3 regions of the Pseudoalteromonas sp. S3785 genome follow, and region 3 is predicted to be linked to each of the others. Evidence: predicted binding sites of a transcription regulator. Region 3 holds the regulator's gene; each other region holds the start of a gene.
What was found. The regulator LexA, encoded in region 3, represses DNA repair genes until DNA is damaged. The targets are predictions, from matches to a motif close to TACTGTATNNNNATACAGTA.
Positions count from the first base shown of each region.

Region 1: a site for LexA is predicted at 3,768-3,787, ahead of uvrD (DNA helicase II). Genes of this name have one in related genera too.
Region 2: a site for LexA is predicted at 4,882-4,901, ahead of ruvC (crossover junction endodeoxyribonuclease RuvC). Genes of this name have one in related genera too.

Region 1 is NZ_PNCT01000009.1:45,565-55,740, forward strand. Features, by position in the region: gene cysQ (3'(2'),5'-bisphosphate nucleotidase CysQ) at 110-901, opposite strand; gene nudE (ADP compounds hydrolase NudE) at 894-1,466, opposite strand; gene yrfG (GMP/IMP nucleotidase) at 1,529-2,176, shown strand; gene CWC17_RS03175 (dUTP diphosphatase) at 2,177-2,800, opposite strand; gene CWC17_RS03180 (YacL family protein) at 2,884-3,252, opposite strand; gene CWC17_RS03185 (hypothetical protein) at 3,367-3,591, opposite strand; gene uvrD (DNA helicase II) at 3,904-6,069, shown strand; gene CWC17_RS03195 (tRNA(Met) cytidine acetyltransferase TmcA domain-containing protein) at 6,047-8,110, shown strand; gene CWC17_RS03200 (chemotaxis protein) at 8,169-9,017, shown strand; gene CWC17_RS03205 (NAD(P)H-dependent oxidoreductase) at 9,066-9,722, opposite strand.
Region 2 is NZ_PNCT01000051.1:35,683-45,858, forward strand. Features, by position in the region: gene CWC17_RS13000 (hypothetical protein) at 1-259, shown strand, start outside; tRNA gene CWC17_RS13005 (tRNA-Pro) at 744-820, opposite strand; gene CWC17_RS13010 (arylesterase) at 993-1,616, opposite strand; gene CWC17_RS13015 (ABC transporter ATP-binding protein) at 1,617-2,330, shown strand; gene CWC17_RS13020 (ABC transporter permease) at 2,320-4,821, shown strand; gene ruvC (crossover junction endodeoxyribonuclease RuvC) at 4,951-5,475, shown strand; gene ruvA (Holliday junction branch migration protein RuvA) at 5,478-6,095, shown strand; gene ruvB (Holliday junction branch migration DNA helicase RuvB) at 6,103-7,110, shown strand; gene tolQ (protein TolQ) at 8,184-8,888, shown strand; gene tolR (protein TolR) at 8,875-9,306, shown strand; gene tolA (cell envelope integrity protein TolA) at 9,311-10,176, shown strand, end outside.
Region 3 is NZ_PNCT01000031.1:28,389-38,564, reverse strand. Features, by position in the region: gene CWC17_RS09160 (hypothetical protein) at 1-352, opposite strand, end outside; gene CWC17_RS09155 (SURF1 family protein) at 342-1,082, opposite strand; gene CWC17_RS19780 (DUF2909 domain-containing protein) at 1,097-1,408, shown strand; gene CWC17_RS09145 (cytochrome c oxidase subunit 3) at 1,308-2,183, opposite strand; gene CWC17_RS09140 (cytochrome c oxidase assembly protein) at 2,219-2,749, opposite strand; gene ctaD (cytochrome c oxidase subunit I) at 2,749-4,341, opposite strand; gene coxB (cytochrome c oxidase subunit II) at 4,341-5,483, opposite strand; gene lexA (transcriptional repressor LexA) at 5,956-6,573, opposite strand; gene CWC17_RS09120 (PaaI family thioesterase) at 6,751-7,191, shown strand; gene CWC17_RS09115 (hypothetical protein) at 7,202-7,582, opposite strand; gene CWC17_RS09110 (DUF7218 family protein) at 7,814-8,065, shown strand; gene CWC17_RS09105 (hypothetical protein) at 8,209-8,925, shown strand; gene CWC17_RS09100 (VOC family protein) at 8,900-9,250, opposite strand; gene CWC17_RS09095 (endonuclease) at 9,377-10,036, shown strand; gene CWC17_RS09090 (S41 family peptidase) at 10,145-10,176, shown strand, end outside.

The sequences.
Region 1 (10,176 bases), on a different contig from region 3:
CCTGTTTCGAAGAGAGCGCTATAATATAGGAATAAACTTATATTGCAAGGCTTTCACTCGTTAATTGCGTTCAACCGAACAAAAAGCAACCAAACCACTCTTTAAATCGCTATCTTTGATGCGGGCTTATCATTTTTTGAAACTCCCAATCTGGGTGTCCCATCACAATAAAATCTGGATTTTCGGTGCTCTCACGCTGGTTATATGTAAGCGGGTTAAATTCTGCATCGGTAATACACCCGCCTGCCTCTTCTACAATCACTTGTGACGCGCCGGTATCCCACTCGCCAGTAGGGCCAATTCGTAAAAAGCAGTCGGCTTTACCCTCGGCAACAATACATGCTTTTAGCGAGCACGAGCCTACAGCAATAGTGGCAAATTGCGTATTTAAATACTGACTGACCGCTTCAATTTTTTGTCTACGGCTTACTGCTAGCGTTAGGTTATCGGGTGTTGCTACCGACATTTTTGTATCGCTACCATTTTCTCGTTTAAATGCCCCCTGATTAGCAGTAGCAAAGTAAGTAATGCCTTTTGCTGGCCAATGAATCACACCTAAAACGGGATGGTTATTTTCAATAAGCGCAATATTAACGGCAAAGTCACCACTTTCTAAAATAAACTCGCCCGTGCCGTCCATCGGATCTAATAACCAGTAGCGTTGCCAGTCTTGTCTTTGGGCAAGTGCCGGAATAGGCGTCTCTTCTGACATAATAGGAATCTCGGGCGCAAGGTCTTTTAAACCAGCAACGAGCACATCGTTAGACGCTAAGTCTGCTTTTGTGACGGGCGTAGCGTCTGACTTTTCTTGTTGGCCAATATCATCTTTTTTATAAATAGCCATAATGGCATCGCCTGCTCGTTGTGCAAGCTCTATACAAGGCTCTAGTAGTTTATTCATTTGCAGCTCCAGACGCTAAATACTTATTTAATAATAACAAAGCGGCAACACTGCGAGCTTCGGTAAAATCGCCTTGTTCTAATAATGACTGCCAATCTGTTAATGGCCACTTAACAACCACTAGCGGTTCAGGCTCATCCCCTTCTAACGTTTGCGGGTATAGCTGCTTAGCAAATAAAATATGCATAGTTGCGTTAAAGTAACTTGGCGCCATTGATACAACTTTTAATGGCTCAAAAAATTCGGCGCCAAAACCCACTTCTTCTTTAAGCTCTCTGTTTGCAGCTTGTTGGGGCGTTTCGCCTGGGTCTATTAAGCCTTTAGGAAAACCTAATTGGTAGTCGTTCGTGCCTGCACAATACTCACGTACCAGTAGCATTTCGTTGTCCGCAGTTATTGGCACAATCATTACAGCCCCACGGCCACCGCCACGTATTCGCTCATACTGGCGCTCTTCGTCATTAGAAAACTTAAGCTCTAATGATTCAACAGTAAATAAACGGCTTTTAGCAACTACATTATTACTAATAATTTGCGGTGGAGTTGGGTGCTTTTTCTGTGTCATTGGCGTTATTTTGCTATCATGGCAGTTGTGCTTAATCATAAACTTTTCACAAGGAAAAGCCCATGCTAAATTGGTCAAAAATCGATACCGTTTTACTCGATATGGACGGAACATTACTCGATTTGCATTTCGATAGTCACTTTTGGCTTAATGTTGTTCCAGAACAACTTGCACGCACTCGCAATATCACCCTTGATGAAGCAAAAGCCGATATGCACAAGCGCTACCAAGCGGTAAGTGGCCAAATACAGTGGTATTGTTTAGATTATTGGGAAGAACAGTTAAAGTTGCCGATAATGGAACTAAAACGTCAAACCCAACACCTAATAAAAGTACGCGAAGATGTGCCTCACTTTTTAACTGAGTTAAAAAAAGCAGGTAAAGAGCTGATTTTGTTAACTAACGCTCACCCAGAAAACGTCATGCTTAAATTTGAGCACACCGCGATAGATAATTATTTAGATGGCGTGGTGTCGACCCACCAATACGGCGTGAGTAAAGAGCAGCAAAGTTTGTGGCATCAAGTACAAAAAGATTTAGGGTTTAATAAGCAGCGCACTTTGTTTGTTGATGACAGTGTGCCTGTTTTAAATGCAGCCCGAGAATACGGCATTGAACATTTACTTGCGGTTGCTAACCCTGATAGTAAGCAACCACATAATGTAATAGCCGATTACTTAAACGTAACCGACTACCGCACTATTATATAATTAGCTTTTTGGGTAACGAGCTTCCAAACCTTGGTATACTAACTTTGCAAAGTCGGCATGTTCGGTATCAAGGCTTTTTACGACTTCAACCAAATGCTCGTTATCTTCTTGACCGTTCCACACTTTAATGTAGCTGCCATCTTTGTAGCCATGATCTTGGCGGAAAAAGTTTAAGGTATTTTTACCTACGTAACCTCGGTATAAATCGTCTATATTCATACCAATTTGCGCCATACAGCCTGCAAATGCAGCGGCGTTAAAGGTTTTATCAGCAACGGCTGATGCTGCTAATATTTCAAGTGTTTGTTTAAAGTCATCAGCTTGCTCAGGCGCATTAAGTTGCTGCTCTAACTGCTTTGCTAACGCTTCATAACTTGTAGTGCCGTCTATTCTTAGCGATAAACCAAAGTGAAATATATCAACCAATTCTAAAATGACTTGCTCAGTATCTGGGGTTTGCTTTTTCCACCACTTCCAACCGTAGTGGTCTAGCATTTCTGCACACTCTACCCAAATGGCTCTATACCACTCAAAACCTTGGCTAAACCATTGCTCATGAACCTTAGTATTCATGGCATTTTGCATTTCTAGCATAACGACTAGCTTATTTAAATTGGCAGACATATTCATTCCTGACGTTTTTGATTGGTGTAATAGTACAGATAAAAAAAGCGCAATGCATCAGCACTATTTTAATAATTCTGGTTTTACTTTGAGCCGCTAAAATCAGCCCAAGATTCAATTAAATCTATAAAATCTTCAAAGCCACAACCACTCACTAGGCCATTTTCTTCAAGCATTAAGTCATCATCTTGATAGGCAACTAAGTCTTCACTGTCTTGGTGTAGGGCATGGGCTTCAAATAAGGCTTCGTCTTTAGAGAGTATTAAGTCTATTTCTTGGCCTTTTAACGTTATTGGCTCGTAGCTTGTTTTAACTGAGTTGATAAGTGCTTGTACCATCGCCACTTTTTCTTTGCCAATTTCTTCATTTAACCAGCGGCCAATTAGGGCATGCTCGCTGCTTATTTTAATGCGCAGCCCGCTAATAGGGTCGCGTATAAATTGATATTCCATAATTTTTACTTGTAAAACGCTAATGCACTAATTATACCCATAAATAGCCCTGAACACTGCCCCTAAAACGCAAAATAGCGCCAATGGGCGCTATTTAAATAGGTGGCATAAAAGCTAACTTCGCGATCTAAAACGTGCAGCATCTATAATCGACCATAAATAAATAATAGGCACCAGTACAAAGCCTACCAATACATAAATAAGTGCGTAACTAATTATAATAGCTAGCGCAAAGAAGATAGCAGCTAAAATACGCCCTTGTACCAGTTGCCCTAAACCAGGAAAAAATATATTACACAACGCCGCAATTACATTACCGCCAGAACCTTGATCAGCCATACTCACCTCTGTAGTTAATTAATTTTAAATTTTAGTTATTTACTTACTATCACACTTTATGCCAATTTTTTAAAGCTTAAAAATCAATTAGTTAAACTAGCATAAAATAACTGATTTAGTCTTTTTTACTAAATATAGGTCAATTTGATTATTTTTATTCTTAATTACAGTTACTTAACAGCATGAATAAACAGTTAAGCAACTAGTTTTACAAGTATTTTTAGAATAGCTGTTCATAAAAACAGTATTTTATTTAGCCTAACAAAAACACCTGTTATACTCCCTCTCATTATTGATTGAAAAGGCGTAACGATGGACGTTTCTGAATTACTCGATGGCTTAAATGACAAACAACGCGATGCCGTTGCAGCCCCACTACAAAACATGCTGGTATTAGCAGGTGCTGGTTCGGGTAAAACACGTGTTTTAGTTCATCGTATCGCATGGTTAATGCAGGTTGAGCAAGCTTCTGCTTATAGTATTTTTGCGGTTACCTTTACTAATAAAGCCGCTAAAGAAATGCGCACCCGTGTTGAAGAAACCCTAAAAGCCCCCGTGGGAGGCATGTGGATTGGTACATTCCATGGTTTATCACACCGTATTTTGCGCGCTCATCATCGTGAAGCAAACCTACCAGAAGCCTTTCAAATTTTAGACTCTGACGATCAGCTAAGAATGATCAAGCGCTTATTAAAATCAATGAATATTGATGATAAAAAATGGCCAGCTAAACAATTTGGCTGGTATATCAGCGCTAAGAAAGATGAAGCCCTGCGTCCTAAAGATATTCAAGCCTACGATATAAACGAGCAAATGATGCTGCGTGTATATGCAGCCTATCAAGAAGCATGTGACCGCGCTGGTTTAGTCGATTTTGCAGAAATACTGCTACGTAGCTACGAGGTTCTTAAAAATAACCCTACGCTACTTCGCCATTACCAGCAGCGCTTTGCCCACATGCTGGTAGACGAATTCCAAGATACCAATACCATTCAATACGCATGGTTAAAGCTACTTGCAGGCGATACGCAAAGCATTATGATTGTAGGCGACGATGACCAAAGTATTTACGGTTGGCGCGGCGCTAAAATAGAAAATATAAAGCGTTTTTTAACCGATTTTGATGCTGAAACTATTCGCCTTGAGCAAAACTATCGCTCAACCGCAACCATTCTAAAAGCATCTAATGCGCTTATAAAAAACAATGCAGAGCGCATGGGTAAAAGCTTGTGGACCGATGGCAACGAAGGCGAGCCTATATCAATTTATGCAGCCTTTAACGAGCTAGACGAAGCCCGCTTTGTAAGTAGTAAGCTACGCAGCTGGTTAAATGCCGGTAATGCGCTGCAAGACGCCGCCATTTTATACCGTAGCAACGCGCAATCTCGTGTACTCGAGGAAGCCATGCTTCAAGAAGGCTTAAAATACCGTATTTACGGCGGTATGCGTTTCTTCGAACGTCAAGAAATTAAAGACGCGCTATCGTACTTACGATTGGTAGGAAACCGCCAAGACGACGCCGCATTTGAGCGTGTAATTAACACCCCTGCGCGCGGTATTGGCGATAAAACACTTAGCCATATACGCGACTGTGCGCGTGCTGAGTCGCTGCCTCTTTGGTACGCTGCTAAAGCAATTGTTGAACAACAGCATTTATCGGGTCGTGCGGCAAGCGCTGTTACAAAGTTTGTAGAGTTGGTAGAACACATAGAAGATAAAATCAGCGACCTGACACTACAAGAGCAAGCCAAGTACACTATTCAAACGTCTGGTTTAATGGCTATGTATCAGGCTGAAAAAGGCGAAAAAGGCCGCGCTCGCGTAGAAAACTTAGAAGAGCTTATCAGTGCATGCGATCAGTACGAGCTCCCTGAAGAAGAAGAGTTTAGCTCACCACTACAGGGCTTTTTAGCCTACACCTCACTTGAATCTGGTGAAGGCCAAGCGGATGAGCACGAAGACGCTGTACAAATGATGACTCTTCACTCTGCTAAAGGATTAGAGTTTCCACTTGTGTTTATGGTGGGCGTTGAAGAAGGTATGTTCCCATCGCAGCAAAGTAATGAAGAATCAGGGCGCTTAGAAGAAGAACGCCGCCTCTGTTACGTGGGTATGACCCGTGCAATGGACAAGCTTTACATAAGCCATGCCGAAAGCCGCCGTTTATACGGCCAAGAAAAGTACCATAGCCCATCACGATTTTTACGCGAAATACCCGAAGACTGCGTAGAAGAAATTCGTATTAAAACGCAGGTATCGCGACCACCTGCTGCAGGGCGCTTTAGCGCGTCAGTAAGCCATGCAGCTTTTGAAGAAAGTGGGTTTAACTTAGGTCAACGTGTACTGCACGCTAAATTTGGTATTGGCACTGTGCTAAATTACGAAGGCAGTGGCGCACAATCGCGTGTACAAGTTAACTTTGACGACCTTGGCAGCAAATGGCTAGTGACCGCATATGCACGACTTCAAGCTGTATAAGCACTATGTTGAACAATTAACACAGCAACTAACTGACGCAAAACATCGTCAGTTAGTACTTATTACAGGCCAAGCCGCTTGGTGCTACGAGCTACTAAGCGCATTAACAGACTCAGATAATGTAAAGCTGCTGTCAAACAGCGGCATTGCTAATTCAAGTTGGCCTGAGCATACCCATGAACTACTTGGGCAAGAGTTTATTCATGCCGTTTATGATGGCTATAGTGGCATTTACCCCGATAAACTTGCTGCCCTTGCCGGTACCATAAAAGCAGGCGGTTTGTTATTTTTATTACTGCCTGACTTACAACGTTTAGCCTCTTGGCAAGACCCTGCACTTAAAAGCGTGCAATCTCATGGAAGTAGTAATCGGCAAAGCTATTTTAATTTACGTTTTTCTCGCCTTTTACAAACGCTACCCGTCATACACTTTGATGAACACACTGACTTTAAACAGCCGCCGATCAAAAGCAATGTAACAAATAAAATTGAGTATCAGGCGCAGCAACAATGCGTTGAACAAATAATTAAGGTGGCCACAGGCCGCGCGAACAGGCCTTTAATTATTAATGCCGACAGAGGGCGCGGAAAATCAGCCGCGCTTGGTCTGGCAGCCGCAGCATTACATGATAAAAAAATCATTGTATGCGCAACACAATTCAGAGCCACCCATAGCTGTTTTAAGCATTTAGCTAAAACCTTACAGGTTGAATACAAGGCTCAGCAAAAACATTTAACTAATTTACAGTACATGGCCCCAGATGCACTGCTTAATCAGTTGCCGCCTTGTGATCTATTACTGGTCGATGAAGCCGCCGCAATCCCTGTACCACTACTATTAGCCATGTTAAAGCACTACCCGCGTATAGTCTTTGCAAGCACCTTGGTAGGTTACGAGGGTAATGGCCGAGGCTATACCATTCGTTTTACGCAACATATAAAAGCAAATTACAAAGCGGCAAAAGTTGTAAACTTAGAAGACCCTATACGTTTTGCTAAGGGCGACCCTCTTGAGCAACAGGTACGCACACTCTTTGCTTTAGATGCACAATATAACGAATACCCGCCCGCATTAAGTAGCATTGAGCACGTTGAAGTCACTCAACAGCAACTCGTTGACAATGAGCCTTTACTGCAGCAAATAGTTGCGCTGCTCGCACTTGCCCATTATCAAAGCAGTGTTAACGATTTACGCCACTTTCTTGATGCCCCAGCGCAAAGACTGTTTATTAGTAGATGCCAGATGCATGTTGTGGGAGTGTGTTTAATAGCCGTTGAAGGCGGTATGGATGCAGAGTTAGCTAAGCAAGTAATCAGTGGTGAGCGGCGCCCACAAGGGCATTTAATGGCACAATCACTCGCGCAATTAAGCGCACAGCCAAGCTATTTAACAAAACAAAGCGCACGCGTTATTCGTATAGCTGTTGCACCTAACCTGCACCAACAAGGCGTAGGTAAAGCATTACTAGCGCATTGCCAGCATCAGCTAACACCCACCTGTAGTTATATAGGTGCAAGTTTTGGGGCTACAGCCGGGCTTTTACATTTTTGGCAATCTCAAGGCTTTAGTACTGTTAAGCTAGGTTATCAGCGAGATAAAAGCACCGGTGAGCACTCAGCCCTTGTTGTTAAAGCATTAGACACATCCCCGCAGGGCTTACATACCTTAACTCAGCAATTTAAAAGTGATTTGTTTTATGGTTTATTAACGCACTTTAGCCAGCTCGACAGTGAGTTAGTCAGTGAGCTAATAAGTAAATTTAGCGATGAATCTAGCGTGCCCAGCCCACCTATAAACACTCCAATTAGTACAATAAATCGCTTTAATACCGCGCCAAAACTATGGTATTTATTTAACCACTCACCGTCCTGCCTAATGGCAACTAAAAGTGAAGTTCGCCACTTGCTGATACAAATGGTATTACAAAACCACAATAATGAGCAGCTAATCAAACAACACCGCTTAAGTGGGAAAAAAGCATTAGAGCAACAATTTAAACTCGCTGTTAAATCACTAATTAAAAAACCACCCAACCTTTAAGCTATTTATCTATTTTGTTCTATCCTTAAAGCATTACAAGGCAATTAAAGATAAAGGTATGGAATTCATAAACTTTCAAGTGGGCTGTAAAACCATTTCACTTAAAATTCTCGATATTTTACTCACCGAGCGGTTTGATAATAACCTCACTACATTGCCAAATAACAATAAGAGCTTTATTGGTGTAAAAGACTACATGGAAACACCTACGCCAGTGTTCGACCTAGGTGTTATTTTAAATGGCAGCTCTACAGAGCAAAGTAATAAAAAAGCACTTAATGAGCTAAGAACCTGGCAAACCTCGCTTAATGATTGGTTTAGCCAATTTGAAAAAAGCATCGCGCAGCAGAGCCAGATAATAACGAACGATAAAACTCAGCTGCACAACATCGCCGTATTTTATAAAGAGTTTAAAACCGACAACAGTGACCTAAAAACTATCATAGAAAAACTTGATGAGCCTTTTCAAGCGCTAGTTACAACAACAGATCAGGCAGTTAGTGCTCATAGCGAGCAAGACTATAAACAAGCCAGTAAATATGTAGCGAGTATAAAGCGCAACAGCTTCATGCAATTGCAACGACTGTTTGATGCGGCAAAAGAGCAAATAACACTCGACTATAAACCTATTATTGTTTTTACTACTAAAGACGGGCTCAACCCATATATCGGGTTACTAGTAGATAAAGTAGAGGACAATATAGATTATAAAAAAGAAGACATTAAGCCACTCGATAAATTAACCGAAGTAGGCTTTGATATAGACCCGCAAACCAAAGGCATGATGCGAGGGCTAATAAAGCTAGCCGAAAAACACAGTGTTTTAATAGACCCTAGCGCAATATTTAGACCTGATCATTTAGCACAAGAGAAAGACGAAGAAACACAAGCGTATGGTTTATTCTAAAAATAAAAAGCCGAGAAGATTCTCGGCTAATTAACTTATAGCAACACTTTATACAGTAGCAATAATATCTTCAACTGATAAACGCGCTTTAGGTTTGCCAAAGTTCCAGTCTTCTTCTTCAACAGGGTAACCCATTGCAAGTGCCACTTCACAAATATGGCCATCTAGCTCTTCGCTAAACTTCTCGCCAATTAACTCTGGGTCAACACCTTCCATGGGTGTAGATGCAATATTTAAACGCGCCAGTGTATGCATAATGTTACCCAGTGCTAGGTAAACTTGTGCTTTAGTCCAGCTGCCATTATAGCCATTTTCATCTGTATTCATTTCTGCAAAAGCATAAGCACCCATAAAGCTCTCACGTAACTCTACTGGTAAATGACCAGAGCTCACTTCGACATCCACACGTTTAACAAACTTCTCCTTAGTAAATTTAGGATCATAAGCTAATAACAGCGTATGCGATGCTTCTTTTGCATGAAGTTGATTGAATTGATGCTTGTTAGCAAATGTATCGTGTAAACGCTGCTTTGCTTCGTCACTTTCTACCAATACAAACTTCCAAGGTTGAGAGTTGATCGAAGAAGCAGACAAGCGAATAGCTTCTTTAATTACGTCAATATCTGCTGATGAAATACGTTTGTTCACATCGTACTTTTTAGCCGTATAACGGTTATGTAAGTCTTTAATAATCTGATGAGACATGCTTTTCTCCACTTTGTGAGGTGTGTAAATACAAGATGGAGCAAGTCTATAGTACTTGATGCCAATTGATAATTAGCAGAATAGTTAAAAGACTTTCTAAAAAAAATTGATAATAGACCAAACCCATATCATTTTGGGTAACAGTTTTATTGCTGCGGGTAACCCTGCTCGTGAAATAAGGACACTGTAATTATAATCGACGCTTTTTAGCATCGGCATTAGCTCGATCGACCTATATGATGAGCTTAAATAAATATGTATCACATGTACGAACTGGCTTTCCTGCACTCGTAAAAAAGCCAACTATTACTAGTCGGGCTTACTTGTATTTGAGCCTGGCGATGTCGTAGTACCCACAGCGATGGAGAGACACATAGCAAAGTATTCTTAATGTTTTTTAATGGGATTCACTGAGCACTGAGGTGGTCGTCGCGTTCTTTTCCCCGTGGGTTTC
Region 2 (10,176 bases), on a different contig from region 3:
TTCATTGACAGTATCTGGATGTAGAGCTGATGTTATGTGGAGTATTAATCCATCGGAGCTTCTTTTTACTTTTCTTGGTACTTTAACAGATGCTGAAGCAAAAATTTATGAAAGAAAGATTAATTGGCCTATAGATCTAATTTTTAAAATTGATAATTATAAAATAGATAGTGAAGTATTATCTTTGTTGAAAGAAATGTTAACGCAAACTCAAAAAGCGATAAAAAAAATAATTGAGGCTTTAAAAACTGATTATTAACAGAGCAAAATCACTAAAGTTTAAAGTGTAGCATCTAGGAAAGCTTTACGTTCCGAGTTTCGATAAAGTGATTAATGCTCTGCGATTAATTTTATAAACTTCAGTGTTTTCTATGTCGTGTCATGAGCCTTTAATGAGGCATTTTCAAAACTTTGGTTTACATTTTAAGCGGCCGTTAAAATATTCCAGTGATGTTATCGTATATGGTCAGTACAGCAGTTAATGCTGTTAGAAGTACCCATCTACAATTTTTAGAACTCCTGACATCGTTTCTCCCTAAGTATTTTTATTATCTAATCACATAAGCATCGTAATATGCGAATTCAATTTTAGCTACTGCTCAATCTTTATTAGATCTGGCGAATAAATATTTCTTATGCTTAAGGGAGTATTTTTGGAGGAAAGTAAAAACTAATAATACAAATGAGCTTTTAGAAGTTATATTTCAATTTAGTGTAAGTGCAGGATATTAAAGAGGAAATAATGGTCGGTATGGAGAGATTCGAACTCTCGACCCCTGCCACCCCATGACAGTGCGCTACCAAGCTGCGCTACATACCGACGTTGTTTGCAATAGTACGTATATTTTATTAAAAATCAATAAGTGATTGTTTGTTTGCGCGTTTATTGCGCAAATAAGCTAAAAAACTATATTTAAAAGCGCAACTTCATAGGCTTTGTCTTGGCAAAACAGCAAGCTGCCGCAAATCCAACCACCAAACAACAACAGGCCCTAATCTTTATTTAGCCATTGATTGATCGAGTCGTACATTTCATCACGTATGAGCGGTTGAGCTTCTTTATTTGGATGTAATTGATCTCTTTGCATTAAGTTTGGCTTATCTGCCACATTAAGCATAAAAAAGTTAAGTAAATGAGCATTTGTTTTTTCACTTACTTGTGTAAAACTGTCTGTGAACATTTTACTGTAACGCGGCCCGTAATTAGGGGGAATGTAAATTTCCATTAGCGCGACCATAGCATTTTCAGCTTGGCTTTTTTCGATTAAATCCGTTAAGTTGGCCTGCATTTTTGTTACCGGAAAACCACGCAAACCATCATTAGCACCTAGCTCAATAAGCACATGGCTTGGTTGGTATTGCGCGAGTAAGGCATCTAGCCTGCGTAAAGCGCCGCCGGTTGTTTCGCCACTAATACTGGCATTAATTAGCTCTATATTACGCTGCTCTGCATCGTATTTATCTTGTAACAATTTAACCCAGCCTTGCTCTTGTTTAAGTCCATAGGCTGCACTTAAACTGTCTCCAAGTATTAAAATCGTGTTGTCGGCCGCCGCACTAAGTGGTTTGATAACTAAAAATAAAACGAATACAAAACGTAGGATTGAATGAGTCATATGTCAGCGCTTTCTCAATTAAATATTATTCAAGTAAATGGTTTGTCTAAAGTAGTTTCTACCTTCGAAGGTGAGTTGCCCATCCTCAGCGACATCAGCTTTAATGTCAAGCATGGTGAGTCAGTTGCTATTGTGGGCACATCGGGCTCAGGAAAATCCACGTTATTAAGTTTATTAGCGGGCCTAGATACAGCCAGCAGTGGTGAAATTATCCTTGATGGCGAGCCACTTCATAGATTAGATGAAGAGCAACGCGCGGCATTACGAGCTGAAAAAGTCGGCTTTGTATTTCAATCTTTTATGTTGGTACAAAGCTTAACTGCCCTTGAAAACGTGATGCTGCCAGCAGAGCTTGCTGGCGAAAGCGACGCCAAGGAGCAAGCCCTTGCATTGTTAGAAAAAGTAGGGCTAAGCCACCGTATAGATCATTACCCATCGCAACTCTCGGGTGGTGAGCAACAACGTGTGGCTATTGCCCGGGCTTTTATTGGCACACCTAAAATTTTATTTGCCGACGAGCCTTCTGCAAATTTAGACAGTAAAAACGGCAAAATGGTGGAGTCGTTATTGTTTGATTTAAACCAGCAGCACGGCACAACGTTAATTTTAGTAACTCACGATGAAGCACTCGCGCAAAAGTGCCAGCATATTGTACAAATTGAAGCGGGGCAGTTAGTTAAAAACTCAAAAGAGGACGTAGCGAATGTGGGCTAAGTTAGCACTTAAATTATTTGCCCGCGAATTTCGCCGCGGCGAACTAACCGTAATTAGTGCCGCGATTGCGCTTGCAGTACTAACAGTGTTCACGCTGTCTATGGTGACAGAGCGAATAGCACAAAGCATAGCACAAAAAAGTAGTGCGTTTATTGCGGCTGATAGAGTGCTAGCCAGTGCCCACAAATTAGATACGGCGTTTATTAATAAAGCCAAACAAGAAAACTTACAAACTGCGCAAATGGTCTACTTTGATACCATGTTATTTGCCAACGACGAGATGCAGTTTACCTCGGTAAAAGCGGCATCAAACGAATACCCGTTAAAAGGCGAATTAAAAGTTAAATCATCGTTGCTTGGCGAAACGCAAGTAGCCCAGGGCGGACCAAAGCCTGGTAATGTGTGGCTAAGTGAATCGGTTTTTTACAGCTTAAATATTGATATTGGTAGCCAAGTAGAGCTAGGTGCTGCCGTATTCAATGTAGAAAAAGTGGTAGTTGAAGAGCCTGATGCCCCGTTTAATGTATTTTCGAGTAGTCGCAGAGTACTCATAAATATTGCTGATGTTGCAAAAACAGAAGTGATACAACCTGGCAGCCGAGTGAACTACCGCCAATTGTATGCAGGCGATGAGTCAGACATAACGCGGTTTTATGAGTGGTTAAAGCCACAAATGGCCGAAAATCAACGCTGGTACGGCGTCAAAGACAGGCAATCGCCTATATCAAATAGCTTAAACCGAGCAGAAAGTTTTTTATTACTAGCTGGCTTACTGGGCATTATTTTAGCCACAGTTGCCATTGCTGTGTCGGCAAAGCGTTATTGTGAGCGCCAATACGACCCCGTAGCTATGATGAAAACCCTTGGCGGAAGCCGCGCATTAATTCGTAAAATTTACTTTATGCATTTACTCATGGTTTGCACTATGGCGGTTATCATTGGCTTAGCCATAGGTTACGGTTTACAAGAAATTGCCACCGGGTATTTAGCAAAAAGCATGGATATGAGTTTACCTGCAGCGGGTTTTAAACCTTGGCTGGTGGCCATTAGCACAGGTGTTATATGTGCAGTTATGTTTTCTATTAAGCCACTGCTTGATTTATTTGATATTCCACCGCTTAGAGTATTGCGCCGTAATTTAGGCGACAGACTAGCCGTAAGCCGTGTGCACTTAGGTTTAAGTGCCCTTACGGTGTTTTTATTAATGTGGTTATTTAGTAACAACATTAAAATAACGCTTATTTTGTTTGTTTCTACACTGGCTCTGATTGCGGTGTTGTTTGTTATTTCAAAATTAATTTTTGGTGGTGGCCGTAAATTAGGCTTAAAACCAGGTAATAGCTGGTCGTTAGCTATTGCTTCAATACAAAAGCGTGCCAACGTAAATGCGGTGCAGCTTATTAGCTTTTCGTTGGCGATAAAATTGCTGCTGTTTTTGATTGTACTTAAAAATGACATGATCTCAGATTGGCAGTCTCAATTACCCGCCGATGCACCAAATGCATTTTTAGTTAATATTACGCAAAACGAACTTGAGCCTGTAAACAATTACCTAGCAGAAAACGATATTTTAGTATCTGATTTTTACCCGACCATTCGTGGGCGCGTAAATGCGGTAAATGGCGAGCTTGTTGCGCGTAAAGTATCGTTGCAAGATAACGAGAAAAAAGATGAAGAAGCACGTTCAGGCATCGGCCGTGAGCTTAACTTAACGTGGCTTGAAAACGTGCCAGCCCAAAACGAAATTGTGCAAGGACAGTGGTTTGGCGAAGGCGCGGTGGGTGAAGCATCGGTTGAGGAATCAATGCTGGAGCGTTTAGATGTAGAAATAGGCGACACTTTAACATTTCTAATTGGTGCGCAATCATTTGACGCTAAAATAACTAGCGTACGTAAAGTAAACTGGGCTACGCTAAAACCTAACTTTTTTATTATTTTAAGCCCCGACGTGCTAAAAGATTTTCCGGCAACGTATATTTCATCTGTGCGTATAGAGCCTGAGCAAAAGAAAGCGTTTAGCCAGTTACTGCGCACGTATCCAACCATTACCGCCATTGATGTAGATAACTTTGTAAAGCAAATTCAATCAACCATTGAGCAGGTGTCGTTAGCGATTGGCTTTGTGCTTGCTATTGTGGTGTTGTGTGGTGCATTAGTGCTTATATCGCAGGTGCAAGCGAGCCTAGGTGAGCGAATGCAAGAAATTGTAATACTGCGAACTTTAGGCGCCAAAGGGCGATTAATAAAAAATGCGACCCTTTATGAGTTTTTGCTATTAGGTGGTTTAGCTGGGTTTGTAGCCGCATTATTTAGTGATGTAGCTTTGCTAATTGTTCAGCAGCAAATGTTTGACTTAGCTGGTAAGCTGCACCCTGAAATATGGCTAATAGGGCCGGTATCGGGCGGGGTGTTTGTGGCGGCGCTTGGCTACTTAATGATTGCCCGTAAACTTAAACAAAATACCCAAGGCTTAGTACGTGCTTTAGCCTAAGCCATAACTTTTAACGCTAAACGCCCGCACTAAGTTGCGGGCGTTTTTGTTTTTACTCGCCACTGGTAATTTATACAGTGCTCTGGCATTATTACCGTTATTGAAAAACAACAATAATGAGTGTGCTGTTTGGCCATTATTTTAGGGATAGACCCAGGTTCACGTTTAACGGGTTATGGTGTAGTTGCTCACCAAGGTGCTAAATTTACCTATTTAGGCAGTGGGTGTATAAAATTAGCTGAGCATGAGTTCCCCATACGATTAAAAATGATCTACCAAGGGATCACACAAATAATAGAGCAGTTCTCGCCCGAAACCTTTGCAATAGAAAAAGTATTTATGGCGCATAACCCGGATGCAGCGCTAAAGCTAGGCCAAGCCCGAGGCGCGGCTATTGTGGGCGCCTCTATGGCCGACTTACCCGTATTTGAATACTCAGCACGGCAAATTAAACAAGCCGTGGTAGGTAATGGCGGCGCCGATAAGTCGCAAGTACAACACATGGTCAAAAATATTTTAAAATTACCAGGTACACCGCAAGCCGATGCGGCCGATGCACTTGCTATTGCAATATGTCATGCTCACTCAGAACAAAATTTAATCAAACTAGCGGGTAGCGCCAGCAAAACCGTTAGAGGACGTTTAAGGAAATAAATATGATTGGCCGTTTAAATGGCATTTTAGTTGAAAAGCAGCCGCCCGAAATTTTATTAGAAGTAAGCGGCGTAGGCTACGAAGTACAAATGCCCATGACCTGTTTTTACGACTTACCCAATGTTGGCGAAAACGCCATTGTGTACACGCATTTTGTAGTACGCGAAGACGCACAACTATTATTTGGCTTTAATAATAAAACCGAGCGTGCGCTTTTTAGAGAATTACTAAAGGCAAATGGCGTGGGGCCTAAACTCGGCTTAGCGATTTTGTCGGGCATGTCGGCGCAACAATTTGTAAGTTGTGTAAACAACGAAGATGCCACAACCTTGGTTAAATTACCGGGTGTGGGTAAAAAAACCGCTGAGCGTTTAGTGCTTGAAATGAAAGACCGCTTAAAAGATTGGGGTAATGATTTATTTACGCCATTTAGCGATAATGCCGTAATAGAGCCTGCTTGCGATGCAACTATTGCCAATAATGCCGCTGACGATGCCGTATCGGCACTTGTTGCGTTAGGTTATAAATTGCCACAAGCGCAAAAAGCAGTAAAATCGGTAAGCAAACCCGATATGTCTACTGAGGTTCTTATTAAAGAATCTTTAAAATCAATGTTGTGAGTAACCCATGATTGAAGCTGATCGTTTAATTGACGCGAGCGAAAAAACCAACGAAGACACCATAGACCGCGCAATAAGGCCCAAGCTTTTAGCCGACTACAAAGGTCAGCCGCATGTTAAGCAGCAAATGGAAATATTTATAGAGGCTGCCCGTAGCCGTGGTGAAGCGCTCGATCATCTATTAATATTTGGCCCGCCAGGCTTAGGTAAAACCACGCTTGCTAATATTGTCGCCAACGAGCTTAATGTAAGTATTAAAACCACCTCAGGGCCAGTGCTTGAAAAAGCCGGCGACCTTGCTGCACTGCTTACCAACCTTGAAGAGGGCGATGTACTGTTTATTGATGAAATACACAGACTCAGCCCACAAGTTGAAGAAATCCTTTACCCCGCGATGGAAGATTATCAACTCGACATTATGATTGGTGAAGGCCCAGCAGCACGCTCTATTAAATTAGACTTACCGCCGTTTACGCTTATTGGCGCAACCACACGTGCAGGTTCTCTTACCTCACCACTAAGAGACCGTTTTGGCATAGTGCAGCGCTTAGAGTTTTATTCTATTGCTGATTTATCATATATAGTGGGGCGCTCAGCGCATTATTTAGATTTACAAATGTGCGATGATGGAGCCACCGAAATTGCAAAGCGCTCGCGAGGCACACCGCGCATAGCTAACCGTCTATTGCGCCGTGTACGCGATTACACGCAAGTAAAATCTGATGGCACTGTGAATGCCTCGGTTGCCGAGCAGGCGTTAGATATGATTGACGTAGATAAAAGCGGGTTTGATTACATGGACCGTAAATACTTACTTGCCATTATCGAAAAATTTATGGGCGGACCTGTAGGGCTAGATAATTTAGCCGCCGCCATCGGCGAAGAAAAAGAAACCATTGAAGATGTAATTGAGCCGTTTTTAATTCAACAAGGCTTTATACAGCGCACACCGCGCGGGCGAATTGTGTCAGACAATGCGTACCATCACTTTGGTTTACTCCCTAAACAAGATTAACCTCATTTAGCCCGTTACAGTCAATGTAGCGGGTTGTACCTACCCTTAATTGTAAAATTTTCTTAATAGTTAATCAGCTTTCATCCACTTTGTTGCAAATGTAACCAATAAATTAAATTCATTTTGTAATTCACTTAACGTTAAGACTGGCGTGGCTATGCTGCGTACCATTGAATTTATCACGGCACTTATTTGCTACTTTTTGAGAGCTTAAAAGTGTGGTTATTTAAATTAAGTACATTGTATTTTTATAAAGAGACTTACTGACATCTTAAATTAGGCTGATATAAGTTTTTTTAGTGAGAAGCTTTTAGCGAAAACGCGGCTTTTAGAAATGCGCTTTTATTCAGTATTCAGGTTAAGTAAGAAGCGCGAAAGTTTAGGCAAAAAAAAGCCCGCATATAATGCGGGCAAACAACAAGTTGAAGGAAGTAATCCAGGGAACTACGTTTTACTTAATTAGGTTTTATCCAAAAAGAGTAAAACAATGTAATACGATTAAAAATCCTATTACTAAGAACTTGGCTTAATGAAAAATCTTTCATTCAGTGCGTAAGCTCGGTATGGGAGAATAATACGGAATATGTGCTTTTTGTTCAAACTAGAAAATTTAAAATTTCAGATAAAAAAAACTAATCTGATGAATTTTTTAGTTGTTCGAAACTTGTGCGTTAATTATTCGTTAACTTTATAAGCTGCTGAAAATTAATAAATAATTGGTGTGAGCTGTATTGTTACACTATTAGTTAAATTAGTACATGCACAATGACATGAATAGCTTTTGCGTGCTTATGCACTTTTTATGAATAAACGCAGCATTTTATCAAGTTTTCTGCGTATATTTACGCACTTTTATTGTATTTAGTTGTACTTTACTTAGCGTGGCAGTCGCGTTTTAGAAACAAACAAGTGATTAACCGTATGTTTAACGTTTTTTGTTGCCAATTCATAGCAATACCGTTGTCAGTAAACTCTTGACTCGATACACTAGATGCAACTTATGGCCGTTACAATGGTCTTATTTACATAAAATAACCAAATTGACGTTTTTTGAAATTATTTAGGAGTTTAACGTGGGATCAGGGCTTAACTTTTTAGATCTAATTCTAGAAGCCAGTTTGCTTGTGCAGTTAGTTATGCTAGCACTTGTAGCAATGTCTGTAATGTCATGGGCAATTATTTTTCAGCGCAAAAAAGCAATTAGCGATGCCTTGTCTGATGCAAAAAAATTCGAACAAAAATTTTGGTCAGGTATCGACTTAAGCAAATTATACAACGAAATTTCATCACGCAGTGGCCAATCTCATGGTATTGAAGCGTTATTTACATCAGGCTTTAAAGAATTTGCGCGCCATAAAAAGAACACATTTCAAAGCGCAGGCATTGTTATGGAAGGTACGCATCGTTCAATGCGTGTGGCTCTATCGCGTGAAATTGAAAAACTAGAATCGAGCTTATCGTTTTTAGCGACAGTAGGTTCAATTAGCCCATATATCGGCTTATTCGGTACGGTGTGGGGTATTATGAATGCCTTTATTGCACTAGGTGAAGTTAAACAAGCAACTTTACAAATGGTAGCGCCAGGTATTGCTGAGGCACTTATTGCAACAGCAATGGGTTTATTTGCGGCTATTCCGGCTGTTATTGCGTATAACCGCTTTGCTAATAAAGTTGAAAAACTAGAATCACACTACATCAACTTTATGGAAGAATTTGCCAATATTTTACACCGTCAAGCAGCTACCCAAATAGAGACTAAAGCGAATGTATCAGCGTAAGAAGCGCCGTCCGGTCGCAGAAATTAATGTAGTACCTTACATTGATGTAATGTTGGTATTGCTAATTATATTTATGGCAACAGCACCGCTTATTACTCACGGTGTAAAAGTTGATTTACCAAAAATGGAAGAGTCGGATTTAGTTGACACTAAAGACACGCCACCCATTATTGCCTCTATTGACTCTGCAGGTAAGTACTATGTAAGCATAGGAACTGATCCAGAGGAGCCAATGGAAGCACTGGATGTGGCAGCGGTTATTAAGCTTCAGCTAATGAAAAACCCTGATGTACCAGTAATGATTAAAGGCTCTGGTAAGGTTTCGTACCAAGAAGTATTGTTATTAATGGACTTTTTAAAGAATGCTGGCGTACCATCTGTGGGTTTAATGACAGAATCCTTTGAGGGGAAACAGTAGTAACATGAATAGTTCTATAATCAAGTCAGTGCTTTTACATTTAGGTTTGGGGGGCTTTTTGTGGGCAACTGCGAATATACACCCTCCAGCACCTAAAGTAATGGAAGTGACGCTTAATTCGGCTATTCCTGAGCCTGATAATGCAGTGTCTGCGGTCACTGTAGATCAAAAGCAAGTTGAGCAAAAAATTGCCGAGTTGCAAAAAAAAGAAGACGCTAAAAAACGTGCTGAAGATAAGCGCATTCGCGACTTAGAGCGCAGAGCCGCCAATGCACGTAAACAACGTGAAGCCGAAGCCCGTAATATTAAAAAGCTAGAGCAACAGCGTAAAGCAAAAGAGAAAGAAAAAGCACAAGCTGAGGCTGAAGCTAAAAAAGCGCGTGAAATTGAACAAAAAGAACGTGCTAAGGCAAAACAAGCCGAAAAGCAAAAGCAAGAGGCTGAAAATGCAGCCAAAGCGGCTGCAGATAAGCGTAAAGCAGAAGAAGAGGCACTGAAAAAAGCCGAAGCAGAGCGTAAAAAACGTGAAGCAGAAGCCAAAGCGCGTGCCAAAGAAGCCGAACGCAAACGTCAGCAAGCGCTGCAAGAGCAAATGCTGCAAGAACAACTTGCAAAAGAGCAGGCTGCACGTAGTAAAATACGCCAACAGCAAGTAGTAAGCGAAGTTGATAAGTATAGAGCCTTAATTATGGCGCGTATTCAGCAAAACTTACTGATTGATGAAAAAATGAAAAATCAACAGTGCCGAGTAAATATTCGTCTTGGGTTTAATGGTTTAGTCACGCAGGTTAAATCGTTAGGGGGTGATAAGTTAGTGTGTGAAGCAGCACTTAGAGCTGTGCGCATGGCCGACACATTACCTGTATCTAA
Region 3 (10,176 bases):
GCTGTAAATTCTGTTGCGCGTTAAAGGTTTTCCAAGGCATGTTCTTAACATTAGGCGCCCCCATTACAGCCATATCAACCTTGCCTTGGTTTTTTCCTAAGGCGATATATAAGTTATCAAGCGCATTGAGCTGCTCATTACACGATGCACTACATTTATTGGAGTAATTAAGTGCAATTGTCCATTGCTTAGGGTTATGTTGCTGCCAGTTTTCAAGCTTTACTTCGTGCTGTAAAAAATCGCCATTATTGGTAATAGCGCTTGGCAACCAGTCTAGTTTTAGCGCACCGTATGCGAGTACGAGTGGTACAGCGCAACATACAACAAACAAAACTAAGGGATTATTTTTCATTGTTAGTCCTCTTTTTACTGGCAAAAATGGCCACCACCACACAGGCTAAGGCTATTAAAAACCATTGCACTGCATACGCTTGGTGCTTTTGCGGACTCATCACCACCGCTGTATAATGCGGTATTGCTAGCGCATCTCCAGTACCTTGACGATAAGCCATAAAGTTAAATAACGATTGATTACTCTGCTCACTTAGCTTTTGTAAATCTATTGATTGAATTCGTTTTTGAAAGTCTTGTTTTGTCGAATTGGTTTGTAAGTTAAAGCTCGCTAAGTTTTGCTCTTTTATTTGCGCTTTAAACGTAAGAGTACTTTTAGGAAGTTGGATGTTCGGTAATTCGCTGCGTGAAATAGGCGCTTTTACCCATCCTAAGTTAACGAGTAAAGCGCCGCTTGCTTGGCTTGGCTTAAATAAAACCAATAAATCGTAACCCACTTGCCCTTGGTAAACTTGGTTATCTAAAAGCCAGTATTGCTGATTTATTATTTTTCCAACAAGCTCAACCACTACACCTGTTTTATTCCATTTTGAAGGCATGGCCTGTAATTGCTGCCAGCTCATTACGCCTTGGGTTTGCATGTTAGCTATAGCTGTTAACTGTTGCTGCTTTTGCTCAGCCCTTGCTAATTGCCAATACCCTAAACGTACACATACCAGCACCACAGCTACCACAACGCAAAGTGCGATAAATGAGCTAAGCTTTTGTTTACGCCTTAAAATTAACTGCATAAAGGGTCAACCCAGTGATTATTAAAATTATTATTGTGCTGCTGTTACTATTTATACTTTTCAACTTGTTTAGAGCGCTATTTATTATGGTGACCGATAAATCTGGCGGTCGGCCTATGTCGCATTTTTTAGGCCGTCGCGTACTGTTCTCTGTGGTGGTTTTGGTGATGGTGATAGCCGCTGTAAAACTTGGTTTTATAAAGGCTAATCACTCACCAATCGCCGTTACAACACATACACAAAAACAAATAAACACAGCCACACCACATCAACAAAATGCCAATACCAAGCCGCTGCTTGAAACGCAAAGTGTTTATCTTTCGTAAAATGGCCTTTTAAAATACGCACAAATACAACAAACAAAATAATGGCGCCAAGGGTCACATGCATGCCATGAAAACCTGTCAGCAAAAAGAATGTGTTCCCGTAAATGCCTGCATCTAGTGTTAAGTTTAAGTCGTTGTAGGCATAAATATATTCTTCCACCTGCAATGCTAAAAAGCACACACCCAATAAAATGGTTGCCCCCAACATCACTTTTAGCGGTTTACGTTTATTGTTTTCAATGGCTACGTGAGCAAAGTGCAAAGTAACCGAAGACGCTAATAAAATAAGCGTATTAATAAGGGGTAAGCCTTGCCATCCCATTGCTTGAGTGGTTTCACCTGCTGGTGTGGTTAGTAGTGGCCATACGGCCTCAAAGGAAGGCCAGAGCACCTCGTTGGTCATCGCATTATTCCCAGCGCCGCCAAGCCAAGGCACAGACAAAACACGGGCGTAAAATAATGCGCCAAAAAAGGCCATAAAAAACATAACTTCAGAGAATATAAACCAGCTCATGCCCTGTCTGAACGAGCGGTCCATTTGCGCTGAATATAAGCCCTGGTCTGACTCGCTAATTACATTTTTAAACCAGCTAAAAATCATATACAGCAACACTGCAATGCCTGCATATAGCAAATACACACCGCTGCCCCCTGCACTTTCTAAATTCATGACTGTTAACGCCGCACCCACTGCAATAAAAAATAACGCCACCGCGCCCACTATGGGCCAAGGGCTTTGCTCGGGTACGTAGTAGTTTTCATAATCTTGATTCATGTTACTTGCTCCTAGTTTTACACTAGACATGCAGGCTAGTTATTACTTGCTACTAGCTGCTCACTAATATCAAATACGGTGTACGATAAAGTTAGCTCTTCTACATCGCTCGGCAATGCGGTATCAACATAAAAAAGCAGCTTAAACTCAAGTTCTTCACCCGCTTTAAGGGGTTGTTTATCAAAGCAAAAGCACGCTATTTTATGTAAGTACTTGGCTGCCTTTCCGGGCGATACAGAAGGTACCGCTTGCATTACTTTATCGATATCACTGGTGTTTTTTGCGCTAAACATTACCTCACGCATAGCACCCGGTTTCACATCAACACTGTATTCTTTAGATTTAACAATAAACGGCGCACCACTTTGCGCATGGGTTGTAAAGCTCACACCTATTTCTCGGTTTTCAGTGATTTGTGTACTTTGTTCAGCTTGCTCAAGCGACGGCTTGCCATTAAGCCCAGTTATGTCGCAAAACACGTCATATAAGGGCACTAAGGCAAATGCAAAAGCAAACATACCTATACAAATAAGAATTAGGCGCTTTAATAGCGGTGCGTGTGTCATTATTTAATTTCCGGCGGTGTAGAAAAAGTATGATACGGCGCAGGAGAGTCTACTTCCCACTCTAAACCTTCAGCACCATCCCATACTTTTGCAGGGACTTTATCGCCCCCTCGAGCACATTTAATTACCACAGCCACAAAGAGTAACTGCGATAAACCAAAGGCAAACCCACCTATGCTTATAATCGCGTTAAAATCAGCAAACTGCAGAGCGTAATCGGGAATGCGGCGCGGCATACCTGCCAACCCTACAAAATGCATAGGGAAAAACAGCACATTAACGCTTACCAACGATAACCAAAAATGCCACTTAGCCAAGGCAATGTTGTACATATTGCCCGTCCATTTAGGCAGCCAATAATAAGCCCCTGCCATAATAGAAAATATTGCTCCCGTAACTAACACGTAATGAAAGTGCGCCACCACAAAGTAAGTATCGTGATACTGAAAATCAGCTGGTGTTATAGCCAACATCAAGCCCGAAAAGCCCCCTAAGGTAAACAGCACAATAAAAGCAATACTAAATAGCATGGGTACTTCAAAACTTATTGAACCTCGCCACATAGTGGCCACCCAGTTAAAAACTTTTACCCCTGTAGGTACCGATATGAGCATGGTCGCGTACATAAAAAATAGCTCGCCAGCAACAGGCATACCGGTCGTAAACATATGATGCGCCCACACTATAAAGCTTAGTAATGCGATAGAAGAAGTGGCGTATACCATGGAGGCATAACCAAATAGTTTTTTACGAGAGAACGTAGGCACGATAGTCGAAATAATACCAAAGGCGGGTAAAATCATGATGTACACTTCGGGATGGCCAAAAAACCAAAATATGTGCTGAAACATTACCGGATCGCCGCCACCTGCTGCATCAAAAAAGCTGGTTCCAAAGTATTTATCGGTCAACACCATAGTAACCGCTCCGGCCAATACAGGCATAACAGCAATTAATAAAAATGCGGTTATTAGCCATGTCCAAACAAATAATGGTAGCTTCATCCATGTCATGCCTGGGGCACGTAAGTTAACAATGGTCACAATCACGTTTATTGCGCCCATAATTGAGCTAATCCCCATAATGTGCACTGCAAACACAAACATTGCGGTGTTATCGTTACTGTACGTTGTAGAAAGCGGCGCATAGAACGTCCAGCCAAATGCGGGGCCGCCTCCAGGCATTAATAACGATGCCAATAAAATTAAAAAAGCGAAGGGTAAAATCCAAAAGCTCCAATTGTTCATTCTGGGCAGTGCCATATCTGGCGCACCAATCATGAGCGGTACCATCCAGTTAGCAAGCCCCGTAAAGGCTGGCATTACAGCACCAAACACCATAATTAAGCCGTGTACTGTGGTCATTTGGTTAAAAAAGTGAGGATCTACCAATTGTAATCCTGGCTGAAATAACTCAGCCCGAATAACCATAGCCATTGCACCACCAATTAAAAACATCGTCAGCGAAAAAATTAAGTACATGCTGCCAATATCTTTATGGTTTGTTGTATATAACCAGCGTTTAAAACCTTTGGCTGGATGGTGGCCGTGGTGAGCGTCATTGGCGTGTGGTTGTTCTACTATGCTACTCATTAGTTCGCCTCCCCATCAGCATCAAGTGCTGCCTGAATTTCACTAGGTTGGATAACATCACCCGTATCGTTACCCCACGCATTGCGTTTGTAGGTAATTACTGCCGCAAGTTGCTTTATAGATAACTGCTTTGCAAATGCCTGCATTGCGGTGCCAGGACGGCCATGAATTACAATATCTATATGATCTTTTATATCACCAAGCACAATGGGGCTGCCTTTAAGCGCTGGAAACACACCCGGTAACCCCATACCTGTTGGCTGATGACACGCAGCGCAACTTGCCATATACACTTGCTCACCTAGCGTCATTAACTCTTCTTTAGGAATCGTTTTCTCAAGTAGGGCTGCATCGGCTAATGCCGCTTTCTGCTTAGCTTGCTTAGCATCTGCAAGCCACGCGTTAAAATCCTCTTGTGACTTAGCTTCAACTACCACGGGCATAAAACCATGATCTTTACCGCACAGTTCGGCGCATTGGCCACGGTAAATACCCTCTTCGTTGATGTTGGTCCACGTTTCATTAATAAACCCCGGGTTGGCATCTTTTTTAACGGCAAAATCAGGTACCCACCAAGAGTGAATAACATCATCAGAGGTCATTAAAAAACGCACCTTTTGATTAATTGGCAGTACTAAAGGTTTATCAACCTCAAGTAAGTAATTAGGGTTTTTATTAGCAAGGTTGGCTATTTCGTCTTGAGGGGTAGACAAAATAGAATAAAACTCCACGTCTTCGCCCATATATTCATAATGCCACTTCCACTGTGATCCAGTGATTTTAATGGTTAAGTCGGCCTTACTGGCATCTTCCATTGCAATCAAGGTTTTAGTGGCAGGGATTGCCATGGCAATTAAAATAACAAACGGAATGGCAGTCCAAAGAATTTCTACTTTGGTACTTTCATGAAATTGGGCAGGAACTGCCCCTTTAGATTTACGGTGATGAATTAGTGCCCAAAACATAATTGCGAACACTATCACCCCAATCACACAACATATTAAAAATATTGTCATGTGTAGCTGATATACATTATTACTTATATCGGTTACGCCCTTGCGCATATTGTATTGGCTATTAGCCAGCACTTGCTGCGGGAACATAATCAATACAAGCCACAAGGCAGAGGTCAGTTTACCCATGTGACGGCTCCTTTGATGCTATTGCGAATGCAAAGCGAAGAGGCATACGGCTTAAACGCCAATTCGTTATTTTTATTATTTAACCAACCTAATTTGTTTTGATTGGTATAGCTGCGTCAACAATGAATGTGTATTTGTGTGTTCTCAAAACCAAAAAGCTGTGAGTTATTGTTAGCCCAGCACATTAATGATTAGCTAAAAAACGTACAACAAGCAAGTTTTAGTATAAAAAACAAACAAGTTGTATTTTAAAATAAGCTTTAATTACGCCAGCTTAAACACAAGTTAGTTGCTAAATAGCGAGTAAAACTAGGGGGTGCATCATATAAAAGAGGAGTTAAGTGCGAGTGCAAAAAAGTTTACAGGCTAAATAATTTTAGGGCGCTTTGAGGTAGCGGAAGGTCTTTCTTAAAACAAAAATGCACACTTAAAAGTGCGCATTTATAAAAAGTTACTTAAAAATAGTTAAAAATTACATCCAGTCGGCATTTCTTATTACGCCAACAGCTAAACCTTCAATATTAAAAGATTCGTTTTCAAGGTCTACCTCTATAGGCGTAAACTCTTCGTTTTCGGCGTGTAATAATACTTTTCGGCCTGCTTTTTCGAGGCGCTTTACGGTTACGTCTTCATCTACCCGCGCAACCACAACTTGGCCGTTTTCAGCTGTTTGAGTACGGTGTACAGCAAGTAAGTCGCCGTCCATAATGCCTATATCTTTCATACTCATACCGTTAACACGCAGTAAAAAGTCAGCGGCAGGTTTAAACATAAGTGGGTCTATTTTGCAGTGGCTCTCAACATGTTCTTGCGCCAAAATAGGCGAACCCGCTGCAACTCGACCTATTAATGGCAGACCTAGTTGCTCTGGCTCTTCTTCTTCAACCAATTGAATACCACGGCTTGCGCCTGGCTTCATTTTAATAACACCTTTTTTGGCAAGCGCTTTTAAGTGCTCTTCTGCGGCATTAGCACTTTTAAAACCTAGTGTTTGCGCAATTTCGGCACGTGTAGGAGGCATACCAGTGTCTTTAATAAAAACTTTTATTAGTTCGAGTATTTGAGCTTGGCGTTTAGTTAATGGTCGCATACAACTGGTTTTCCATACAGTACATTTAACTGTGAGTATATACAGTTAAATAAAAATCGCAAATTTAAATTGCGCTTTAAAATAGCTAAACACACCGCACTTGGATATATTTTAGGTAATTACAGACGTTCAGTATTTAAAATGCTATAAATTTGCTTTCAACATAAAGGAGTAATTATGAGTATTTGGCACCAACCCATCACTTTAGCGCTTTGCAAACAGTTAGAGGAAGGCATTGACGGCCAAGGCACATTAATGAAAACCATGGGTATTGAAGTCACAGAAATTGGTGACGATTACCTAGTTGCCACAATGCCAGCAATTCCTGAGCATCATAATCCTATGGGGATGGTTCACGGTGGTGCAAATGTAGTACTTGCCGAAACAGTAGCAAGCTATGCTGCTAATTTTGTTGTCGATTTTACAAAGTTTTATTGTGTAGGGCAGGAAATTAGCGCAAGCCATTTAAAAGCATCTCGCAATGGTACTTTAACTGCAACCGCTAGGGCTTTTCATATAGGTAAACGTAGTTCTGTGTGGGAAATAAAAATAACAAATAGCCGCAATGAGCTGTGCTGCGTATCAAAAATGACCGCAGCAGTTGTAGAGCGCAGATAATTACTTATTGTTATTTTTCGATAGGATAAATAGTAATTTCCATACCTGCACCAATCGCAGATATACGTAGCAGTGTGTCTGCATGTAAGGCTTGGTTAAAACATTTAGGCGACGTGCCCGATTCAAAGCCAATATCAAACGTTCTTCGCGAGCAGCTGAGCCATTGTTTAAGCGCATTACGTGAACACGACTCAATAAGCTCGCACAAATGGTTAATCGCTTTATCTGGTGTTGATATTTCACCTGAGGCTTCAATACGCGCAAGTTGACGATATTCGTCTTTGTCATAATGCAAAACCGTCGCGTTTTTCTTTAAGTCTGCCACTAAGGCGCTAATATCATGTTTAGACTCAAGCTCTAGATCTACATTTAAAAATTGAATTTCCGACATTGTCTGCTTTTTACCCTCTTATAGTTTCATCGCAAACTTTAACGCAGTTTTACTTTTATACCAAATCAACTAAGCGGTAAACATGGCTTTATTAATAGAAAATACCTATTTAAACGCCATTGGCACCTAATTTGCCTTATTAAACGGGTTAGGCTAGTTAAGAACAAATTTAGCGTTTATGTATGAAAGTTATACACACACTGTGTAATTAAAAGCTGTAGGAGAACAATAATGGTAGATCATGGTCCGCAAATTAAAAATGATGAACAGTACGATGCACTTCGCGATGAAGGCATGAGCAAACAAAAAGCCGCGCGAATTGCTAATAGTAATACTCATAAAACCGCAGTTAAAGGCGGCAAAGCCTCAAAGTATGAGAAGCGCACTAAAAAACAGTTATACGATCAAGCAAAAGAGGTAGGCATTAGTGGCCGCTCAAAAATGAGCAAACAAGAGCTAATAGATGCCCTGCGTGAGCATTAAACGCAGCCTCACTGATTTTTTATCGCTCCTTTTTATTATTTTTATAAAGTTAGAGTAAGCTTATGAATAACTGCGACAAAATGTCGCAGTAAAAGCATGGGCAGCTGTAATACACTAACGCTAAAAATAATAAGAAGCACAAAATGAGAAAACAACTCTTTAAGCGCGCACGAAAACTTCATAAGTGGCTAGGCTATTTACTTGCCTTACAAATTTTAGCTTGGCTTTTAGGTGGCTTAGTAATGAGCGCGATACCACTTGAATACGTACATGGTAAGCACCTTGCAAAACGCACACTTACAAACCCATTTACACAAGCAGACTACTCCACATCACTCGATAATATTACGTCACAAGTGGCTAACCCCACTCAAATAATATTTGAGCACTTTTTAACTACCCCGCTTATTACTGTTATTAACAGCACCGAGCAGCAAAGCTTTAATGGCTTTACGGGCCGCCCTTTTAAGCCACCCACTAAAATACAAATCACCGCTAATGCACAAGCTCATTTACTCATCGACGCTAAACCAGTAAGTACCACATTTTTAAAACAAGGGACACGAGAGGTGAGATACAAAACAAATGTGTGGCAAGTACAATTTAACGACACCTTTAATACTACGCTGTATTTAAATGCAGTTAACGGCAAAGTTATTACCATTCGCAGCACGCTATGGCGCATCTTCGACTTTTTTTGGATGCTGCATATAATGGATTACGACGAGCGAGAAGATTTTAACAACCCGTTACTAATCAGCTTTGCAGCCACCAGCGTGCTATTTTGTTTATGCGGTATTATTTTATTAACACAAAACGTTAGGCTAAAAAAACTTACACGTGTTGGTCAATCAAAATAGGGTTTCCGTCTGGGTCGGTAATAATAAAACTTTTATCACCCACAGACTCAACGCTTATATTAGCGCTTTGAAAATACTCACTGAGAGCAACAACATCTTTAAAGTTTGTAACGGTTTGTGCATGCTGATCCCAACCTGGGTTGAAGGTCAGCATGTTTTTATCAAACATACCCGAGAACAAGCCTATTAAATGCTCACCATTTTTCATCACTAGCCAATTTTGTTCTATCTCACCTGCAAACTCACTAAAACCCAGTTTTTCGTAAAACGCTTTAGAGGCTCTCATATCTTTAACTGTTAAGCTTATTGAAAAAGCACCTAGCATGGTCATCTCCTCGCTATTTTTTATATCAGTATAGAGTGAACTAAACATTGCAGATTAAAATTTGTTCACGCTTTATCTTATAGCAGCAAAACTTTAAACTAGCGCCTCCTGTAGTTCACGTATGTGATGGATATGCTTAAATTTATTTTAGCCTTTGTGGCTTGTTGTATTTGTTTTTCGGCATCGAGTGAGGAATTTACCCGTTTTTCAACGGCTAAAAGGCACTTAATTAAAACCCTGCCTAATAACGCCAAAAGCCTCTACTGCGGCTGCGACATTAAAAAACAAGGTAAAAAACTAGTGCCAGATCCAACGGGTTGTGGTTATGTGCCTCGTAATACATTTACCCGCTCAGGCAAAGTAAACCAGCGCGCTTTACGTATTGAATGGGAGCACATAGTGCCCGCATGGGAATTTGGCCACCAGCTACAATGCTGGCAAAACGGCGGACGTAAAAACTGTCGAAAGGTCAGTGCCAAATTTAGAAAAATGGAAGCCGACATAAACAACTTAGCCCCCGCTATTGGCGAAATTAACGCCGATCGCTCTAACTACCGCTTTGGAATGCTGAGCGAAAATGCCACTCAATATGGCCGCTGCCAGGTAAAGGTTAACTTTAAACAACGCGTAGTAGAGCCGCCATTTTATGCCCGCAAACGCATTGCCGACACCTACGCTTATATGCAAAAAACATATGGCTTAAAAATATCAGCCAAACAACAAAAGCTATTTGATGCGTGGCAAAGGCAAGTGTTTGCTAATAAAAGTAGCGCAAGCAAGCTCTAAAAAAGCCTAGTTTGTACACTCATTTACATAAATCAGGGCCAAATACGTTGAATATATAAGCGGGTGTTGTAGTATTTTAAACAACTTATTTACAAAAAGTACCTTTGTATGTTTAAAAATAATAAAGCATCACTCGCTAT